4 regions of the Actinoplanes sp. NPDC049316 genome follow, and region 1 is predicted to be linked to each of the others. Evidence: riboswitches for the same ligand, from Rfam matches in the RefSeq annotation. Region 1 holds a riboswitch; each other region holds the start of a gene.
The links. A riboswitch is a leader RNA that binds a small molecule or an ion and turns the genes downstream of it on or off. The one in region 1 is predicted to bind cyclic di-AMP.
Positions count from the first base shown of each region.

Region 1 (3,675 bases):
GTGAAGTCGCAGGTCAAGGACATCATCGACTTCTCGGGCATCAACGAGCGGGGCGACTTCAGCTCGCTGCCGATGCGGACGTACTCGTCCGGCATGGCCGCCCGGCTGCGCTTCTCGATCGCCGCCGCGAAGAAGCACGACGTCCTGCTCATCGACGAGGCGCTGGCGACCGGCGACGCGAAGTTCCGCAAACGCAGCGAGCAGCGGGTCCGTGACCTGCGCGCCGAGGCCGGCACGGTCTTCCTGGTGAGCCACAGCGAGCAGTCGATCCGGGACACCTGCGAGCGCTGCATCTGGCTCGAGTCCGGCAAGATCCGCGGCGACGGCCCCACCGAGGAAGTCCTCAAGGAGTACGAGTCTTTCGTCAAGAAGTGACGAAGAAGGGGCGGCCGCGGGGCCGCCCCTTTCTCGTACGTCCGGTCACCGCATCGACAGATGCACGTGGTTCGTGTGGTCGCTGGACGGATCGCCGTTGCCCCGGCTGTACGCCTTCCAGCCGCTGCTGGGCAGCCAGATGCGCTTGAACCAGATGACGTAGAGCACACCCAGCCGGCTCGCGTTGTTGATGAAGTAGTTCGCCAGCCGGTTGCCGTAGTCCCGGCTGCTGCCGGACGCCACCCCGCCGAAGCCGTTCTTGTCGGCGGCGAAGTCACACGCCTTGCCCTTGGGGTGCTCGCCACTGTTCTGGTGGCGGAAGCAGGCCACGTAGTGGTTGAAGCCCGCCCGCTGCGCCTCCTGCATCGCGTGCAGGGTGCGCGGCGTGATGCAGCCGCTGGTCGTCGGGTCGTTGACGCTGCACGACTCGCTCGGCAGCGAGCCGTCGGAGTTGCGCGGCGCCGCCGACGCCCGGGAGCTGCTGCCGCTCGACCCGCTGGAGCCGCTCGGCGCGCCGCCGGAGTCGCCGTCGTCGGCTGCCGCGTTGGCCGCCTTCAACGCGTTCTCGGCCTGGGCCTTGCGCTTCGCCATGATCGTGACCTGGCGCTGCTGGTCGCGGATCTCGGCGTCGATCGCGGTCTTGGCCTGCGCCTGCTTGGTACGCGCGTCCTTGAGATCCCGGATCGCGCGGTCCTGCTTGACGGCGACCGTCTGCAGCGTCGCGACGCGATCCAGCAGGCCGTCGGTGGAGTCGGCGGTGAGCAGCGCGCTCATCGGGCCCAGCCGCCCGGCGCGGTACGACTGCCGGACGATGTCGTCCAGTGCGCCCTGCTTCGGGCCGAGCTCGGCGTCGATCTCCTTGAGCTTGGCGGCGAGCTGCTGCTGGCGCTGCTTCGACCGGTCGAGCGCCTCCTTGGCCTCGACGAAGCCCTTGGAAGCGGCCTCCAGCTGCTCGACGAGGGACTTCGAGCCACCCTCGCCGTCGTCGCCGGAGTCTCCGGGCGCGGCGAGCGGACGGGGGGCCGCGATGGCCCCGGCGGGGGCGACGAGCGCGAGCCCCGTGGTGGCGGCGAGGACGGCGAGGACCGTTGCTAATCGCCGGCGGACAGGGTGGAGCCTCACGTGCGTTCCTTCCGTCGGCCGCCGACCGGGTTAGCTGACGGGTTCGGGACGGAAGTGATCCCTACCGCGAGGAGCTGCGGATTCACCCCATTACCGGATGGGTCCCCGGCTCGCCTTTCGGCGATTGGGCGGCGGTTCCGTGATGGAACCGTGACGAACACTACCTATGGATTCGCACTATCGACAGGTGTCGTACTCTCGGTTGCGAAATGAACACGCATCGTCAAATTAGATGCGGACAAAGACAACGACTCGCATTGATGCGCGGTTACGCGGTATGACCTGCGTCATGCCATCGAGTGGTGACGGAAAGTCGTTGCGCCGTAACACTTTCTTCGCGGGCCGCGAGCCCTGATGAACGGCCGAGAGTCAGGTAAGCTTTCCGCCGGTCACTGCCGAGAAGGCACCGCCCCCGAGGTGCCGGCGGACCACCGCTCAATCGCCGTGAGGCGAGCCGGGGAACCACGCAGTAATGGGGTGAATCCGCTCAACGAGCGGTAGGGATCGCTTCCGTCCCGAACCCGTCAGCTAACCCGGTCGGCGGCGACACGGAAGGAAACTGGATGACGGCAAGAGCACGCCGGTGGCTCGTTCTCGCCCTGGCACCCCTCGTCGGGATCACGCTGATCGCGGCCCCCGCCTCGCCCGCCGGCGCGGCACCGGGCGGCGGCACCTCGTCGACCGCGGACGACGGCGACGACGACCCCATGCTCAACGAGGTGCTCGACAACACGGGCCGGCGCTACCTCGCAGCCAAGTCGGCGGTCGCCAAGTCGACCAAGAACCAGCTGGCCCTCGCCCTGCAGGTCAAGGACGCCGAGGCCAAGCGGGACGCGCTGCTGCCGCAGGTCGGCGCGGTCGCGGCCCAGCAGTACCGCACCGGCGGCCTGTCCACCATGGGCTTCCTGCTCAACGTGCGCTCACCCGGCGGCTTCATCGACAAGGCGGTCTCGCTCGAGGAGATCAACGCCCTCAACGACGGCAAGCTGCGCGAGCTCGACGCGGCCATCGACGCCGTCGCGACCGCCAAAGCCCGCCTCGACCAGGAGGTCAAGGCGCAGAAGCAGAACCTGCAGGCGATGCAGAAGCAGAAGGAGTCCGCGGAGAAGGCCCTGGCCCTCGTCGGCGGCGACACGGTGACGGGCGGCTTCGTGCTCGCCAAGAGCCCGGTGGCGGCCCCCGCCCCCCGCAACTCCGACGGCGAGTTCGGCCCCGAGGCCTGCAACGTCAACGACCCGACCACGAACGGCTGCATCACCGCCCGCACGCTGCACATGTACAAGGAAGTCAAAAAGGCGGGCTTCAACCGCTTCGTGGGCTGCCACCGCGACGGCGGCCCGTTCGAACACCCCAAGGGCCGAGCCTGCGACTGGTCGCTGCAGAAGAGCGGCTTCTCACCCTGGCACAACCGGGACACCCGCGAGTACGGCAACAACCTGATGGCCTTCCTGGTCCGCAACGCCGACCGCCTGGGCATCCTCTACGTCATCTGGAACCGCATGATCTGGTTCCCGGCGACAGGCTGGAAGAACTACCACGGCCCCAGCAACCACACGGACCACGTCCACGTGTCAATGCTGTAACCGCGCCCCGCGCGTGGAACACCGGTAGCTCACGCCCCACGCGCCGGAAGCCCTCATGCCCCGCCCCCGGCGAGGACATGGGGGCTTCTTGCTGCGCCGATCCATCGCCCGCTCGCCCGCCCCGGGCCCACTCGCCCCTCCCCGGGGCGCCGTCGCCTCGCCCCGGCCCACTCGCCCGACCCGGCAACCCGCTCGCCTTGGCCCCGGGCCCTTCCCCCGGGAACCCGCTCGCCCCAGCCCGAACGCCGCTCGGCTCAGCCCCGAACGCCGCTCGCCTCAGCCCCGGGCACCTCGCTCCGCCCCGGAACCCGCTCGCCCCACCCCGGCGACCCGCTCGCCTCAGCCCCGAGCCCACTCCCCCGGGGAACCGCTCGCCCCACCCCGGCGACCCGCTCGCCTCAGCCCCGAGCCCCTCCCTCCCCCGGAACCCGCTCGCCCCACCCCGGCAACCCGCTCGCCTCGGCCCCGAGCCCACTCCCCCGGGGACCCGCTCGCCCCACCCCCGCAACCCGCTCGGCTCAGCCCCGAGCCCACTCCCCCGGGGACCCGCTCGCCCCACCCCGGCAACCCGCTCGCCTCGGCCCCGGACGCCGCT
Region 1 is NZ_JBFAQM010000005.1:211,300-214,974, reverse strand. It holds gene AB0K03_RS10365 (ABC transporter ATP-binding protein) at 1-375, shown strand, start outside; gene AB0K03_RS10360 (hypothetical protein) at 421-1,497, opposite strand; cyclic di-AMP (ydaO/yuaA leader) riboswitch at 1,501-1,638, opposite strand; cyclic di-AMP (ydaO/yuaA leader) riboswitch at 1,920-2,057, shown strand; gene AB0K03_RS10355 (hypothetical protein) at 2,061-3,080, shown strand.

Region 2 (3,675 bases), on a different contig from region 1:
TCGGCGTCGGACCGCTACTTCGCCACCGACCTGACCGCGCCGTTCGTGCTCGAGAACGGTCACCTGCAGGTGCCCGCAGGACCGGGACTGGGGGTGGAACCGCTCGCCGAAGTGCTCGAGGCGGTGACCACCGCGACTCAGTGGCTCCCGCTGTGAAGAAATCGCGCCGTCACGGGCAACCTCCGCGGCTCCGCGGACCACTGAGGAGCATGACCCGGTTCTTCCGTTGCGATCCGCAGCGCGCGCCCCGCAAGGACCCGTTCCTGATGATCGCGGCGGACGTGCCCGAGCTCACGCCCCAGCTGCTCGGCGATGCGTACGAGCTGCTGCGCAGCTTCGACGCGGTGATCGGCCCGACCAGTGACGGCGGCTGGTACGCGTTCGGCGTGCGCGAGCCCGCCAAGGGCGCCGACCTGAACACGCTGACCGATTCCGGTGAGCTCACGATGGCCGCGTTGCGCCGGGGTCTGCGGGTGGCGCTGCTGCCCGTCCTCCCGGCCGCTTGATCTCAGGTCAGCGTCCGGCGGCGTCCGTGAGGATCGTCACGAGCCTCGCGCGGCACTCCGCGACGAAGGCGGGCCATGTGTCGCGGTAGTAGGAGACTCCGCTGACGCCCACTGCGATGGCCCAGGCCCGGGCGCGAGTCCAGGAGTGATCGTCGACACCCACGGCGTTCCAGTAGGCGTCGCGGGCCGGGCGGGGCAGGTCCCACACGGTGGCGTGCTCCGCGTCCGGGAACCCGACGGAGAGGCCGCCGAAGTCGATGACGGCGTGCAGGCGGCCCTCCGACACCAGCAGATTCGCGGGCCTGAGGTCGCCGTGCAGCCACCTGTGCGGACCGGCGGGCTCGGGCAGGTCGAGTGCGGTACGCCACAGCTCGTGCAGCGCTTCCAGATCGAGGCCGCCGGGCGCGGCGCGGCAGTCCTCGAAGCAGGCGCTGATCCACTCGTCGCAGGCGCCGAGGCTTCCCCCGCGGTACCAGCTCAGCTCACCGGCGCGGACGGCGCCCATGAGGTCGATGCCGTGCAGCGTCCGGACGAAGCTCGCCAGGTCGGTTCCGAACGTGGCCCAGTCCTGGACGGTGTCCGGTCCGGCCTGGGCCCCGTCGATCCAGCGGTAGACCGACCAGGGCAGCGGGAACCCGGCGGCGGGCCGGCCGGCGTGGACCGGCTCCGGGACGCGGCAGGGGAGCAGCGGTCCCAGCCGCGGAAGCCACGTCCGCTCCTTGTGCAGGGCCTGCGCCTTGCCGGCCGTTCGCGGGAGCCGGACAAGAAGATCGTCCCCCAGCCGGTACATGGTGTTGTCGGTGCCGGCGCCGGCCGGCGACAGCGGGAGCGTGGCCCAGTCCGGGCGCTGGGTCTGCAGCAGCGAGCGGACAACCGCCTCGTCCGCCGGGACCTCGTTCTCGTGAAGCATCACAATCGGGATCCTTCCGGCGCAACCCGGGGCGTCGCCAGCGCATTTCCCGCCGGGAAGTGAAGATCAAGTCACTCAAAAGGTGTAAACAACGTCACCTTTGACCCCGGAAACTTGGCCGTGCCCGGCGAGAAGTGGTTACGGTCGGCCGGTCCGCTCAGCGGGCCCCGCGGTCGGTAACGCCGAGTCCTGCCGCCGACCGGACCGGGACATCAATCGATCAGGCATGGAGCGGGGGACCCACACGTTCCTCGGCGCGCCGGTGCGCGCGCCTCGGGGTGAAGCCGCCACGCGCGGCCGGGCTTCCTCGGCCCGAACCCGACAGCTGACCTCGCAGGCGTGGAGGTTTTTCAGTCATGGCACAGATCCGCAAGCAGTCCCTGCGCGCCCTCGGCCTGGCGGTCGCGGGTGCGGCCGGCACGATGGCCCTGCTGGCCCCGGCCTCCGCGGCCCAGGCGAAGTCCAGCGTCAACTGGGACGCGGTCGCGCAGTGCGAGTCCGGCGGCAACTGGAGCATCAACACCGGCAACGGCTACTACGGTGGCCTGCAGTTCAGCCGCAGCACGTGGAAGGCGTACGGCGGCACCAAGTACGCGAGCACGGCCAACAAGGCCAGCCGGTCGCAGCAGATCCGCATCGCCGAGAAGGTGCTCGACGGTCAGGGCATCGGCGCCTGGCCGGTGTGCGGCAAGAAGGCCGGCTCGACCAAGTCGTACAAGGCCAGGAACACGGCCGGCGCCTCCTCGAAGTCGCACAAGTCGTCGTCGCACAAGTCGTCGTCGCGCAAGACCACGACGCACAAGAGCACGGCGAAGGCGACGAAGAGCACGTCGGCGCGGGCGACCGGCAAGACCTACGTGGTGCGGTCCGGCGACACCCTCGCGAAGATCGCGAGCAGCAAGCACGTCAAGGGCGGCTGGCGCGCGCTGTACCAGCTCAACCGGGGCGAGATCGGTGGCAACCCGAACCTGATCTTCCCGGGTCAGCGCCTGGCCCTCTGACGGGTCCGCGGTGAGACCGGGAGGCCGGGCCCACCGACGATGAACGACACCGTCCACACCGGTCACCTTGTCCGGTGTGGACGGTGTTGGCGTACGGCCCGCCGGGGTCTTGCGCCGCGCGGCATGATGGGCGCATGAGGCTGGTCGAGCCCACTCCGGCGATGGTCGCCTCGGCGCTGCCCTGGTTCGACCACCCGCAGGTGCAGCGCTACCTCGGCGGCCGCGACTGGCTGCCCCGGGTCCTGTCCGTCGCGGCCCGCGGCGGCGGCGAGGTCTTCCGCGGCCACCTCGTGCTGCGCTGCCACGCGTGGTTCGGCGTCGACGCGGCCGGCGAGGTCGGCTTCATCGGCGGCGACGTGTACGCCGACGGCCACGGCCTGCGGTCGATGGGGCTGGCTTTCGTCGTCGACCCCCGCCGCTGGCGCGAGGGTCGCGGACGGGCGCTGCTGCGCGCTGCCACGACGGCTTCCGAGGTGTCGGACGTCGACGAGTTCTTCTGCGGGGTGCAGCCGGACAACGTGGCGAGCCGCTCGTGCTGCGCGGCCGCCGGCTTCGTCCCCGACGACGGCGTCACCAGCGAGGGCCTCCTCTACTACCGGCTGCGGCGGCCGGGAAAAAATCCCGCGGAGGCGGGCAACCTTTCCGGCCCGGGCGGCCACTGAAGGGGTGTTCGCCCGCGGGGAGGCCGTTTCCCGGACCTCACCGGCCTCCCCGCAGGCGAGCCGCGGACGACCTGATTGCCAGGGACCGGGCGCTCGAAAGGAAGTATCTTTCGCCCGGTCAGGAGCGGACCACCGGCTGCCCCGGTCCCCATGCCCCCCTTTGCCGGGGCAGCCGGCACCGCCGTACCGCCGCACGTCAGGAAGGACCGCGTGACCGACCCCGATACAGAGCGTGCCTTCCGGCGCTTCTTCGACCAGCACCACGCGGACCTGTCGCGGCTCGCCTTCCTCGTCACGGGCGACGCCGGGGCCGCCGACGACCTGGCCGCGGACGCGTTCCTGGAGGTGTGGAAGCACTGGGAGCGGGTGGAGGCGGCCGACAACCCGCTCGCGTACGCCCGCGGCATCGTCGCGAACCTGGCCCGGCAGTGGATCAAGCGGCAGACCCGGGAGCGGCACGGCCTGCTGCGGCTGGGCCTGCTGCGGCGTGACCGCAGCGACCCGGACACCGCGGCGGTGCTGGACGTCCGGGAGGCGCTGAGCCGGCTTCCGGTGCGGCGCCGTGAGTGTGTCGTGCTGCGGTACGCCTTCGACGT
Region 2 is NZ_JBFAQM010000038.1:62,954-66,628, reverse strand. It holds gene menC (o-succinylbenzoate synthase) at 1-156, shown strand, start outside; gene AB0K03_RS36635 (DUF2064 domain-containing protein) at 210-506, shown strand; gene AB0K03_RS36630 (aminoglycoside phosphotransferase family protein) at 514-1,416, opposite strand; cyclic di-AMP (ydaO/yuaA leader) riboswitch at 1,587-1,767, shown strand; gene AB0K03_RS36625 (transglycosylase family protein) at 1,773-2,417, shown strand; gene AB0K03_RS36620 (GNAT family protein) at 2,552-3,079, shown strand; gene AB0K03_RS36615 (SigE family RNA polymerase sigma factor) at 3,290-3,675, shown strand, end outside.
Region 2: another riboswitch for cyclic di-AMP. It lies ahead of AB0K03_RS36625 (transglycosylase family protein); the one in region 1 lies ahead of AB0K03_RS10360 (hypothetical protein).

Region 3 (3,675 bases), on a different contig from region 1:
GGACCGTGGGCAACGTGGAGAAGAACACCGTGATGCGGACGGACGAAGTCGCCGAAGAGCGCGACCTTGTCGGCGTCTACCTGCACGAGATCTCCCGCACGCCGCTGCTGGACGCCGCCAGGGAGGTCGACCTCTCCAAGGCAATCGAGGCCGGCCTCTATGCCGAGCACCTGCTCGAGAACGGTGACGTCCGACGCGGCGTGAGCCGGGAGGAACTGGAGCGGCTGGTCATCGAGGGCGAGCGGGCCAAGGACCTGTTCATCCGCGCCAACCTCCGCCTGGTCGTCTCGATCGCACGCCGGTACGTGCGCTCGGGCATGCCGATGCTCGACCTGATCCAGGAGGGCAACACCGGCCTGGTCCGCGCCGTGGAGAAGTTCGACTACGAGCGGGGCTACAAGTTCTCGACGTACGCGACGTGGTGGATCCGTCAGGCGATCAGCCGGGCGATCGCGCAGCAGGAGCGCACCGTGCGCCTGCCCGTGCACCTCGTCGAGGACGTCAACCGGATGCGCAACGTCACCCGCCAGCTCGTGCGCGAGCTCGGCGCCGACCCGGAGCCGGAGCAGATCGCGACCGCGCTGGGCGTGACGGTGGAGCGCGTGAACGAGCTGACCCGCTGGGCCCAGGACACCGTGTCGCTGGACACCCCGGTGGGCGACGACGGCGACACCAACCTCGGTGACCTGGTCGCCGACAGCGACGCGCCGTCGCCCGAGGAGATCGTGCTGACCGCCCTCGAGCGGCAGCGCATCGAAGGCCTGCTCAACCACCTCGACGACCGGTCGGCGGGCATCATGCGCGCCCGCTACGGCCTCGAGGACGGCCGCGAGCACTCGCTGACCGAGGTGGCGTCGCGGTTCTCGCTCTCCCGCGAGCGCATCCGTCAGCTCGAGATCCAGGCGCTCGGCCGGCTCCGCGAGCTGGCCCGCGCCGAGGGCCTGCAGGCCGCGTAACAGCGTTCGGAACGCGAAGAGGGCCGGTACCCGTGCGGGGTACCGGCCCTCTTTCGTGTCGCCGGACGGCGGCTCAGGTCACGTCACGCGGCCGTAGCCGTACGGGGTCATGATGTCGATCGTGCGATGCTTCACGGGCTCACCGGCGCGGGAGGCGTCGATGATCTTGCCGTCGCCGACGTACAGGGCGACGTGGCCCAGGCTGCGGTAGAACACCAGGTCGCCGGGTTCGAGCTGGGATCGGCTGATCCGCTTGGTCGCGCTGTACTGGGCCGCCGCGTTGTGCGGCAGTGACTTGCCGGCCTGACTCCAGGCGCGGGAGGTCAGCCCGGAACAGTCATAGGTGGAGAGGCCGTCGGCGCCGAACTCGTACATCTTGCCGACCTGGGCGAACGCGAATCGGACGACCACCCCGGCGCTGCCGGAGACCGACGGGACGGTGCCGGTGTACTTCGAGCCGGGTTCGGTGGCGCGGCCGTATGCGGCGGTGCGCATCGCGTACAGCTTCTTGAGGTCCGCCTGGATCTTCTTCTTGCGGGCCTCGAGTTCCTTCACCTCGGCGGTCTGCTTGTCCTGCGTGGCCTTGAGGGCGGCCTGGCGCTCGGTGTAGTTCTGCGTCGTCGCCGTGTACGTGTCGATGTCACGCTGCCGGCTGCGGGAGAGCTGCTCCAGGATGGACATCCGGTCCATCAGGTTGTTGCTGCCCTCGAGCACCACGTTGACGGCGCCGATCTTGCCCGTCTTGTACGCGGACTGGGCCAGCAGCTGCATCTGCGAGCCGGCGACCTTCAGCGCCTCCCGGGCCGGCCCGATCGACTCGGCGAGCTTCTTCTCGTCCGCCTTCGTCTTGTTCAGGCTCAGCTTCATCTTGTTGTACGACTCGACGACGTCCTCGAGCTCGTCGGACGCCTTCTGGATCTTCTTGTTGAGCTCACTCGTCGAGGGTGCCGCGTGCGCGGCCGGCGCGACGGCGCCGGTGATCGCGATCGCGAGGGCGGCGACCACCAGGGCGCGGAGCCTCGTGCGGGGGTGTGGCAACGGTACGTGCCCTTTCTTCCGCTGCGCCGCCTACCGGGTTAGCTGACGGATTCGGGCGGGAAGAAGGCCCTACCGCTCGCGCGGATTCACCCCGGATGCTGATTCGGTGGTTCCCCGGTTCACCGTGGCGCCCGCGCCGGGCCCGGGGGAGGGGCTCGCCGTGCGCGCCGCCGGAGATTCGGCGGCGTTGGCCGGTGCCACCGAGTCGTGGCTGCCTACCGGACCAACCGCATCAACTTATCGGCGATCTCGGCGAAAACAAGAGCCAGAAGAGTGACGTGGGCCGATTATCACATTTATGCGAATGATCCCGATAACGGAAAGCTATTCACCGGGTGCGGCGCGTCACTGTCCTCATTACTCCGCCATCGCGGCCGGAGTGTCCATCGGCTGCACGGCCCATTTGCGGGTGACCGTACGCTCCGCCCAGAAGGAGAGGAATGGAATGGTGCCGGCGAGCATCACGAGCAGCATCCGGCCCAGCGGCCACCGCGCGCGGCGGCTCAGGTCGTAGCTGGCGGCCAGATAGACCATGTAGAGGAAGCCGTGGAACGGGCCGACCGCCGCGACCACGCTGTCGTTGTCACCGGCGTACTTGAGCGGCATGCCCACCGCCACGAGCACGATGAGGACCACGCCGACGATCCACGCGATGATCCGGTAGCGGGTGAGGGCTCCCTGCACGATGCACGTCCTTACTGAGTCTTGCTCTGCCGTCCGGGGTAGTCGCCGGGCCGCGCCCCGGGATGGGCGTTCAGCCAGGCCAGGTAGTCGTTGTACGCGTCCAGCTCGGGATCCTCGCCCGCGGGTACAGCCGGCGTGGAGGCGGGCACCCGGACGGGGCGGCGTACGGTCACCGCGGCCGGGTCCTGGGTCGCCGGCTCCTCCGCCGGGGCGGGCTTCTCGGAGCTCTTGCGTTCCTGCTGGACCTCGCGGAACCAGATGAACGCGACGAACGCCGCGAAGACCGGCCACTCGAAGGTGTAGCCCCAGCTCAGCGTGTTGCCGCCGGTGGCCCGGCTGAACTGCCACCAGCCCAGGCCGAGAAAACCGGTGATGAGGACCAGCGCGACCACGTGACGCGCGATCCACGCCGGGGTCCACAGCCCTTTCATGTCGTCGAGCGTACCGGCGCGGGTTTGACGCCCAGGCGCACGGGCAACCCGTTGCGTGCAACGACGATAAGGAGGAGAGCCATGAGCGACTCCGAGGTCGACGCTCCCGTCGGCACCGAGAACGGGATCGACCCCGCCGCGCTCGCCGATGAGGACCTCATCCGAGAGCTCGGCAGCCTGCACCGTACGCGGCTGCAGACGCTGCGGCACGGTCCCGACGCGGCGCTCGCCAACCACCTGCGGCGCACCGCGGAGCTGGAGACGGAGTACCTCGCCCGCCACCCCGGCCGCGAGGTCGACCCGCACCGGCTCACCCAGGACTTCTGAGAGGACCTTCGCGCATGACCCCCTCGGTACGCGGGCGGCTCGACCGGCTGCGACGGCAGTACGCGCCCCACGAACACCGGCCGCTCGACGGGTACGCGGTGACGATGGGCGCCTTCGGCGTGCTCGCCGGCAGCCTCGCGGCGGTCGCCAAGCTCACCGGGCGTGAGGTGCCGGAGCGCCCGGCCGTCCAGGACGTGGTGCTGATCTCGCTGGCCACGCACAAGCTCAGCCGGCTGATC
Region 3 is NZ_JBFAQM010000017.1:131,421-135,095, forward strand. It holds gene AB0K03_RS24715 (sigma-70 family RNA polymerase sigma factor) at 1-956, shown strand, start outside; gene AB0K03_RS24720 (NlpC/P60 family protein) at 1,035-1,961, opposite strand; cyclic di-AMP (ydaO/yuaA leader) riboswitch at 2,007-2,134, opposite strand; gene AB0K03_RS24725 (DUF3817 domain-containing protein) at 2,352-2,678, opposite strand; gene AB0K03_RS24730 (hypothetical protein) at 2,690-3,109, opposite strand; gene AB0K03_RS24735 (DUF6158 family protein) at 3,191-3,436, shown strand; gene AB0K03_RS24740 (DUF1360 domain-containing protein) at 3,451-3,675, shown strand, end outside.
Region 3: another riboswitch for cyclic di-AMP. It lies ahead of AB0K03_RS24720 (NlpC/P60 family protein); the one in region 1 lies ahead of AB0K03_RS10360 (hypothetical protein).

Region 4 (3,675 bases), on a different contig from region 1:
CGAAGTCGTCGAGCCGGGCGCGGCCGGTGACCGGGTCCAGGCTGTACGCGACCGGGTTCTGCATGAACGAGTTGGCGGCGAGGATGATGAACGCGCTCAGGACGGTGCCGAGAGCGACGACGACGATCGTGGCGGCGTGCAGCTTGCGGGGCAGGCGGTCCCAGCCGAAGTACCACAGCGCGAGGAACGTGGCCTCGAGGAAGAACGCGAGCATGCCCTCGATCGCGAGGGTGGGCCCGAAGACGTCGCCGTAGAAGCGGGCGAAGGCGCTCCAGCCCATGCCGAACTGGAATTCCTGCACGAGGCCGGTGACCACGCCGACCGCGAAGGTGACGATCAGCAGCTTGCCGACGAACTTCGTCAGGTCCCGGTACTTGTCGTCGCCGGTACGCAGCCAGGTGAGCTGCAGGCCGGCCGCGGTGGCGGCGAGGCTGATCGACAGCGGCACGAAGAAGTAGTGGTAGATCGTCACGACCGCGAACTGCAGCCGGGTCAGGTCGAGCACGTCCATGCCGGGTCCCCTCTACGACAACTCGTAGTAGATACTACGGCGCGTAGTACGACGTCGTGCAGTAGAGTGGCTCACATGGCACTGGGGGACCTCGAACGCGAGGTCATGCAGCAGTTGTGGGACGCCGGCGAGCCGCTGACCGTGCGGCAGGTGCACGAGCGCCTCAGCCGCCGGCGCGAGCTGGCGTACACGACGGTCATGACCGTGCTCGACCGGCTCGCCAAGAAGGGCGTGGTCACCCAGCAGAAGGCCGACCGCGCCTATCGTTACGCGCCCGCGCAGTCGCGCGAGGAGATGACCGCCGCGCTGATGCTCGACGCGCTCAGCGCCGCCCCCGACGGCGTCCGGGACGCGGCCCTGGCGCATTTCGTCGGGCGTCTGGACCCCTCGGCGCTGTCCGCCGCGATCGAGGCGGCCCGGAAGGAACCGGCCCCGGAGTCGTGACGGCGCTTCTGCTCGGTGCGCTGGGCCTGACGTTGTCGCTCGTCGTGCCGGGGATCCTCGCGAGCGCCCGGTGGCCGGACCGGGCGCCGGCCGCCGCGGTCGTGCTGTGGCAGAGCATCACCCTCACCGGCATCCTGTGCGCGCTGGGTGTCGTGCTCGCCGCGCCGCAGGAGCTGGTCAGCGAGCTGGGCTCCGGCCGGCCGGTCGGCGCCACGGCCCTGATCGCCGCCCTCGCGGTCGCCGCGGTCATCATCCTCCGGTTACTCGCCTCGCTCGCCGGGGTCACGTACCGCTCGCGCACCCGCCGGGCCCGGCACCGGATGCTGGTGGACCTGCTCGACACCGCCGAGCGGCACGGCGAGCTGCCGGACGAGGTGCCGGCGGGGCTGCGGGTGCTGGACGGGCCGCTGCCGTTCGCGTACTGCCTGCCCGGGCGGCAGCCGCGGGTCGTGCTCAGCGGGGGAGCGCTGCGGGTGCTCGGCCGGGCTCAGGTGAGCGCGGTGATCGCCCACGAGCAGGCACACCTGCGGCACCGCCACGACCTGGTGATGGAGTCGTTCACCGCCTTCTACCGTGCCGTGCCCCGCCCGCTGCGCAGCCGGGCGCCGCTGGACGCCGTCCACCTGCTGCTCGAGATGGTCGCCGACGACGCGGCCCGGCGCCGCTGCGGGGCCGGGCCGCTGGGCAGTGCCCTGGCCGTGCTCGGCGACGCCGTCACCCCCGGCGGTCCCGCCGAGCCGGCCGGGGACGCCGACCAGGACCGCCGCCGGCGCCTGTCCCGCCTGGCCGGCGACGACCCTCGTTCGATGCCGGTGGCGGCCGGCGCGCTCGCCGCGGCTGCCGCATTGCTGGTGTTACCCACAGTGATCCTGGTGGTGCCGTGGCTCGACCAGGCACTCTCGGCATGGCCGCTTTAAGTCTTCCTTAATGACCCTGCGTGACCGGGAGGCCGGGTTCAGTTCCGGTGTGATCGGGAGTACGGTGGTGCCCGGCTCGTCGGTCCCCCCTCGTCCAACCGGGCGACCCGGCGGGTCACCGCCTAATCGTGTGCAGCACGAGCCGGGGACCCACGACCCTGGGGTGAAGCCGTGGCACCATCGCGGCCGGGCGCGCTTCCCGCCCGAACCCGACAGCTAACCCGGTCGGCGGCCGAGGGAAGAAAGGACACTGCACCTACGTGAAACGGATCGGGACGCGCCGCGCCGCGATTCTGCGCAGCCTGCTCTGTGTCATCGCCGCGGTCGGGGTGATGCTGGTTCCCACCGCGGCCCACGCGACACCGTCGCCCTCGAGCATCGAGAAGCAGATCGACGAGCAGTGGAACAAGCTCGAACCGGTCATCGAGCAGTACAACGACGTGCACAACCAGCTGATCAAGAACCGTGCACAGCTCAAGCAGATCAACAAGCGGCTGCAGCCCCTGCAGCTGCAAGTCGATCTCGCCCTGTCGCAGGTGGGCGGCATGGCGGCCGACGCGTACAAGCAGGGTTCACCCGGCGCGATGAAGGCGATGCTCGTCAGCGGCTCGCCGACCGGGCTGACCGAGAAGCTCACGTTCCTCGATCAGATCGCGCGTCACCAGCAGCAGCAGATCGCGGGCGTGGCGAAGCTGCGGGACAAGTACGCGAAGGACCAGCAGGCTCTGACCACTCTGACCGACGCCGTGGCGGCGCGCGACAAGGACCTCGCCACGCGGAAGAAGGAGATCCAGAAGAAGGTCGACGATCTGCAGAAGCTGCGGATCAGGGCCTACGGCCAGAGCGGCGCGAGCGACGGTCCCCTGCGGACCGGCCCGTGCCCGGTGGACTACACCAACGACAAGGGTGGCCGCGCGGCCCAGAAGGCGTGCTCCCTCATCGGGATCAAGTACATCTTCGGCGCCGAGGGACCCAACGGGTACGACTGCTCGGGCCTGACCAAGGTGGCGTGGGCGGCCGTGGGGGTGCACCTCGAGCACTTCACCGGCGACCAGGTCCACACCGGACGGGCCGTCAGCCGCAGCGAGCTGCAACCGGGAGACCTGATCTTCTACGGCAGCCCGGTGCACCACGTGGGCATCTACGTGGGGGGCAACACCATGGTGCACGCGCCCCACACCGGTGACCACGTCCGCATGGGCGACATCGACCGCAGCGGCGCCATCGTCGCGATCCGTCGTCCAGGCTGACCGGCACCCACCAGCACCACCGGAAAGCCGCCACGGTCGTGGCGGCTTCTCCGTTGTCCGGCAGACTGTCCGGCGTGCACCCCGCCGTCTTCACCCGCAACGTCACCAGCGCCTGGGGCGACGCCGGCCGCCGATGGCTGGCGGCGCTGCCGGACCTCGTCACCGCCGTCGCCCGCGAGTGGGAGCTCACCGTCGGGGACCCGTACCCGCTGAGCTTCAACTGGGTGGCGCCCGCGCGCCGCGCCGACGGCTCCGCGGCGGTGCTGAAGCTCGGCGTACCCGAATCCGGGCACCTGAGCAGCGAGGCGACCGCGCTGCAGGCGTTCGGCGGAGCCGGCGCCGTGCGGCTGCTGCGCCGCGACGACGACCGCGGGGCCCTGCTCATCGAGCGCGCCGAACCCGGCACGACGCTGCGGACCCTCGTGCAGGAGCACGACGAGCAGGCCACCGCGATCCTCATCGCCGCCATGCGGCGGCTGCACCGGCCCGCGCCGCCCGGCACCGACCTGGAACCGCTCGAACGACGCCTCGAGAACTTCGCCGGGCACCGCGA
Region 4 is NZ_JBFAQM010000003.1:22,978-26,652, forward strand. It holds gene AB0K03_RS05360 (cytochrome ubiquinol oxidase subunit I) at 1-511, opposite strand, end outside; gene AB0K03_RS05365 (BlaI/MecI/CopY family transcriptional regulator) at 587-955, shown strand; gene AB0K03_RS05370 (M56 family metallopeptidase) at 952-1,872, shown strand; cyclic di-AMP (ydaO/yuaA leader) riboswitch at 1,982-2,118, shown strand; gene AB0K03_RS05375 (NlpC/P60 family protein) at 2,133-3,122, shown strand; gene AB0K03_RS05380 (aminoglycoside phosphotransferase family protein) at 3,197-3,675, shown strand, end outside.
Region 4: another riboswitch for cyclic di-AMP. It lies ahead of AB0K03_RS05375 (NlpC/P60 family protein); the one in region 1 lies ahead of AB0K03_RS10360 (hypothetical protein).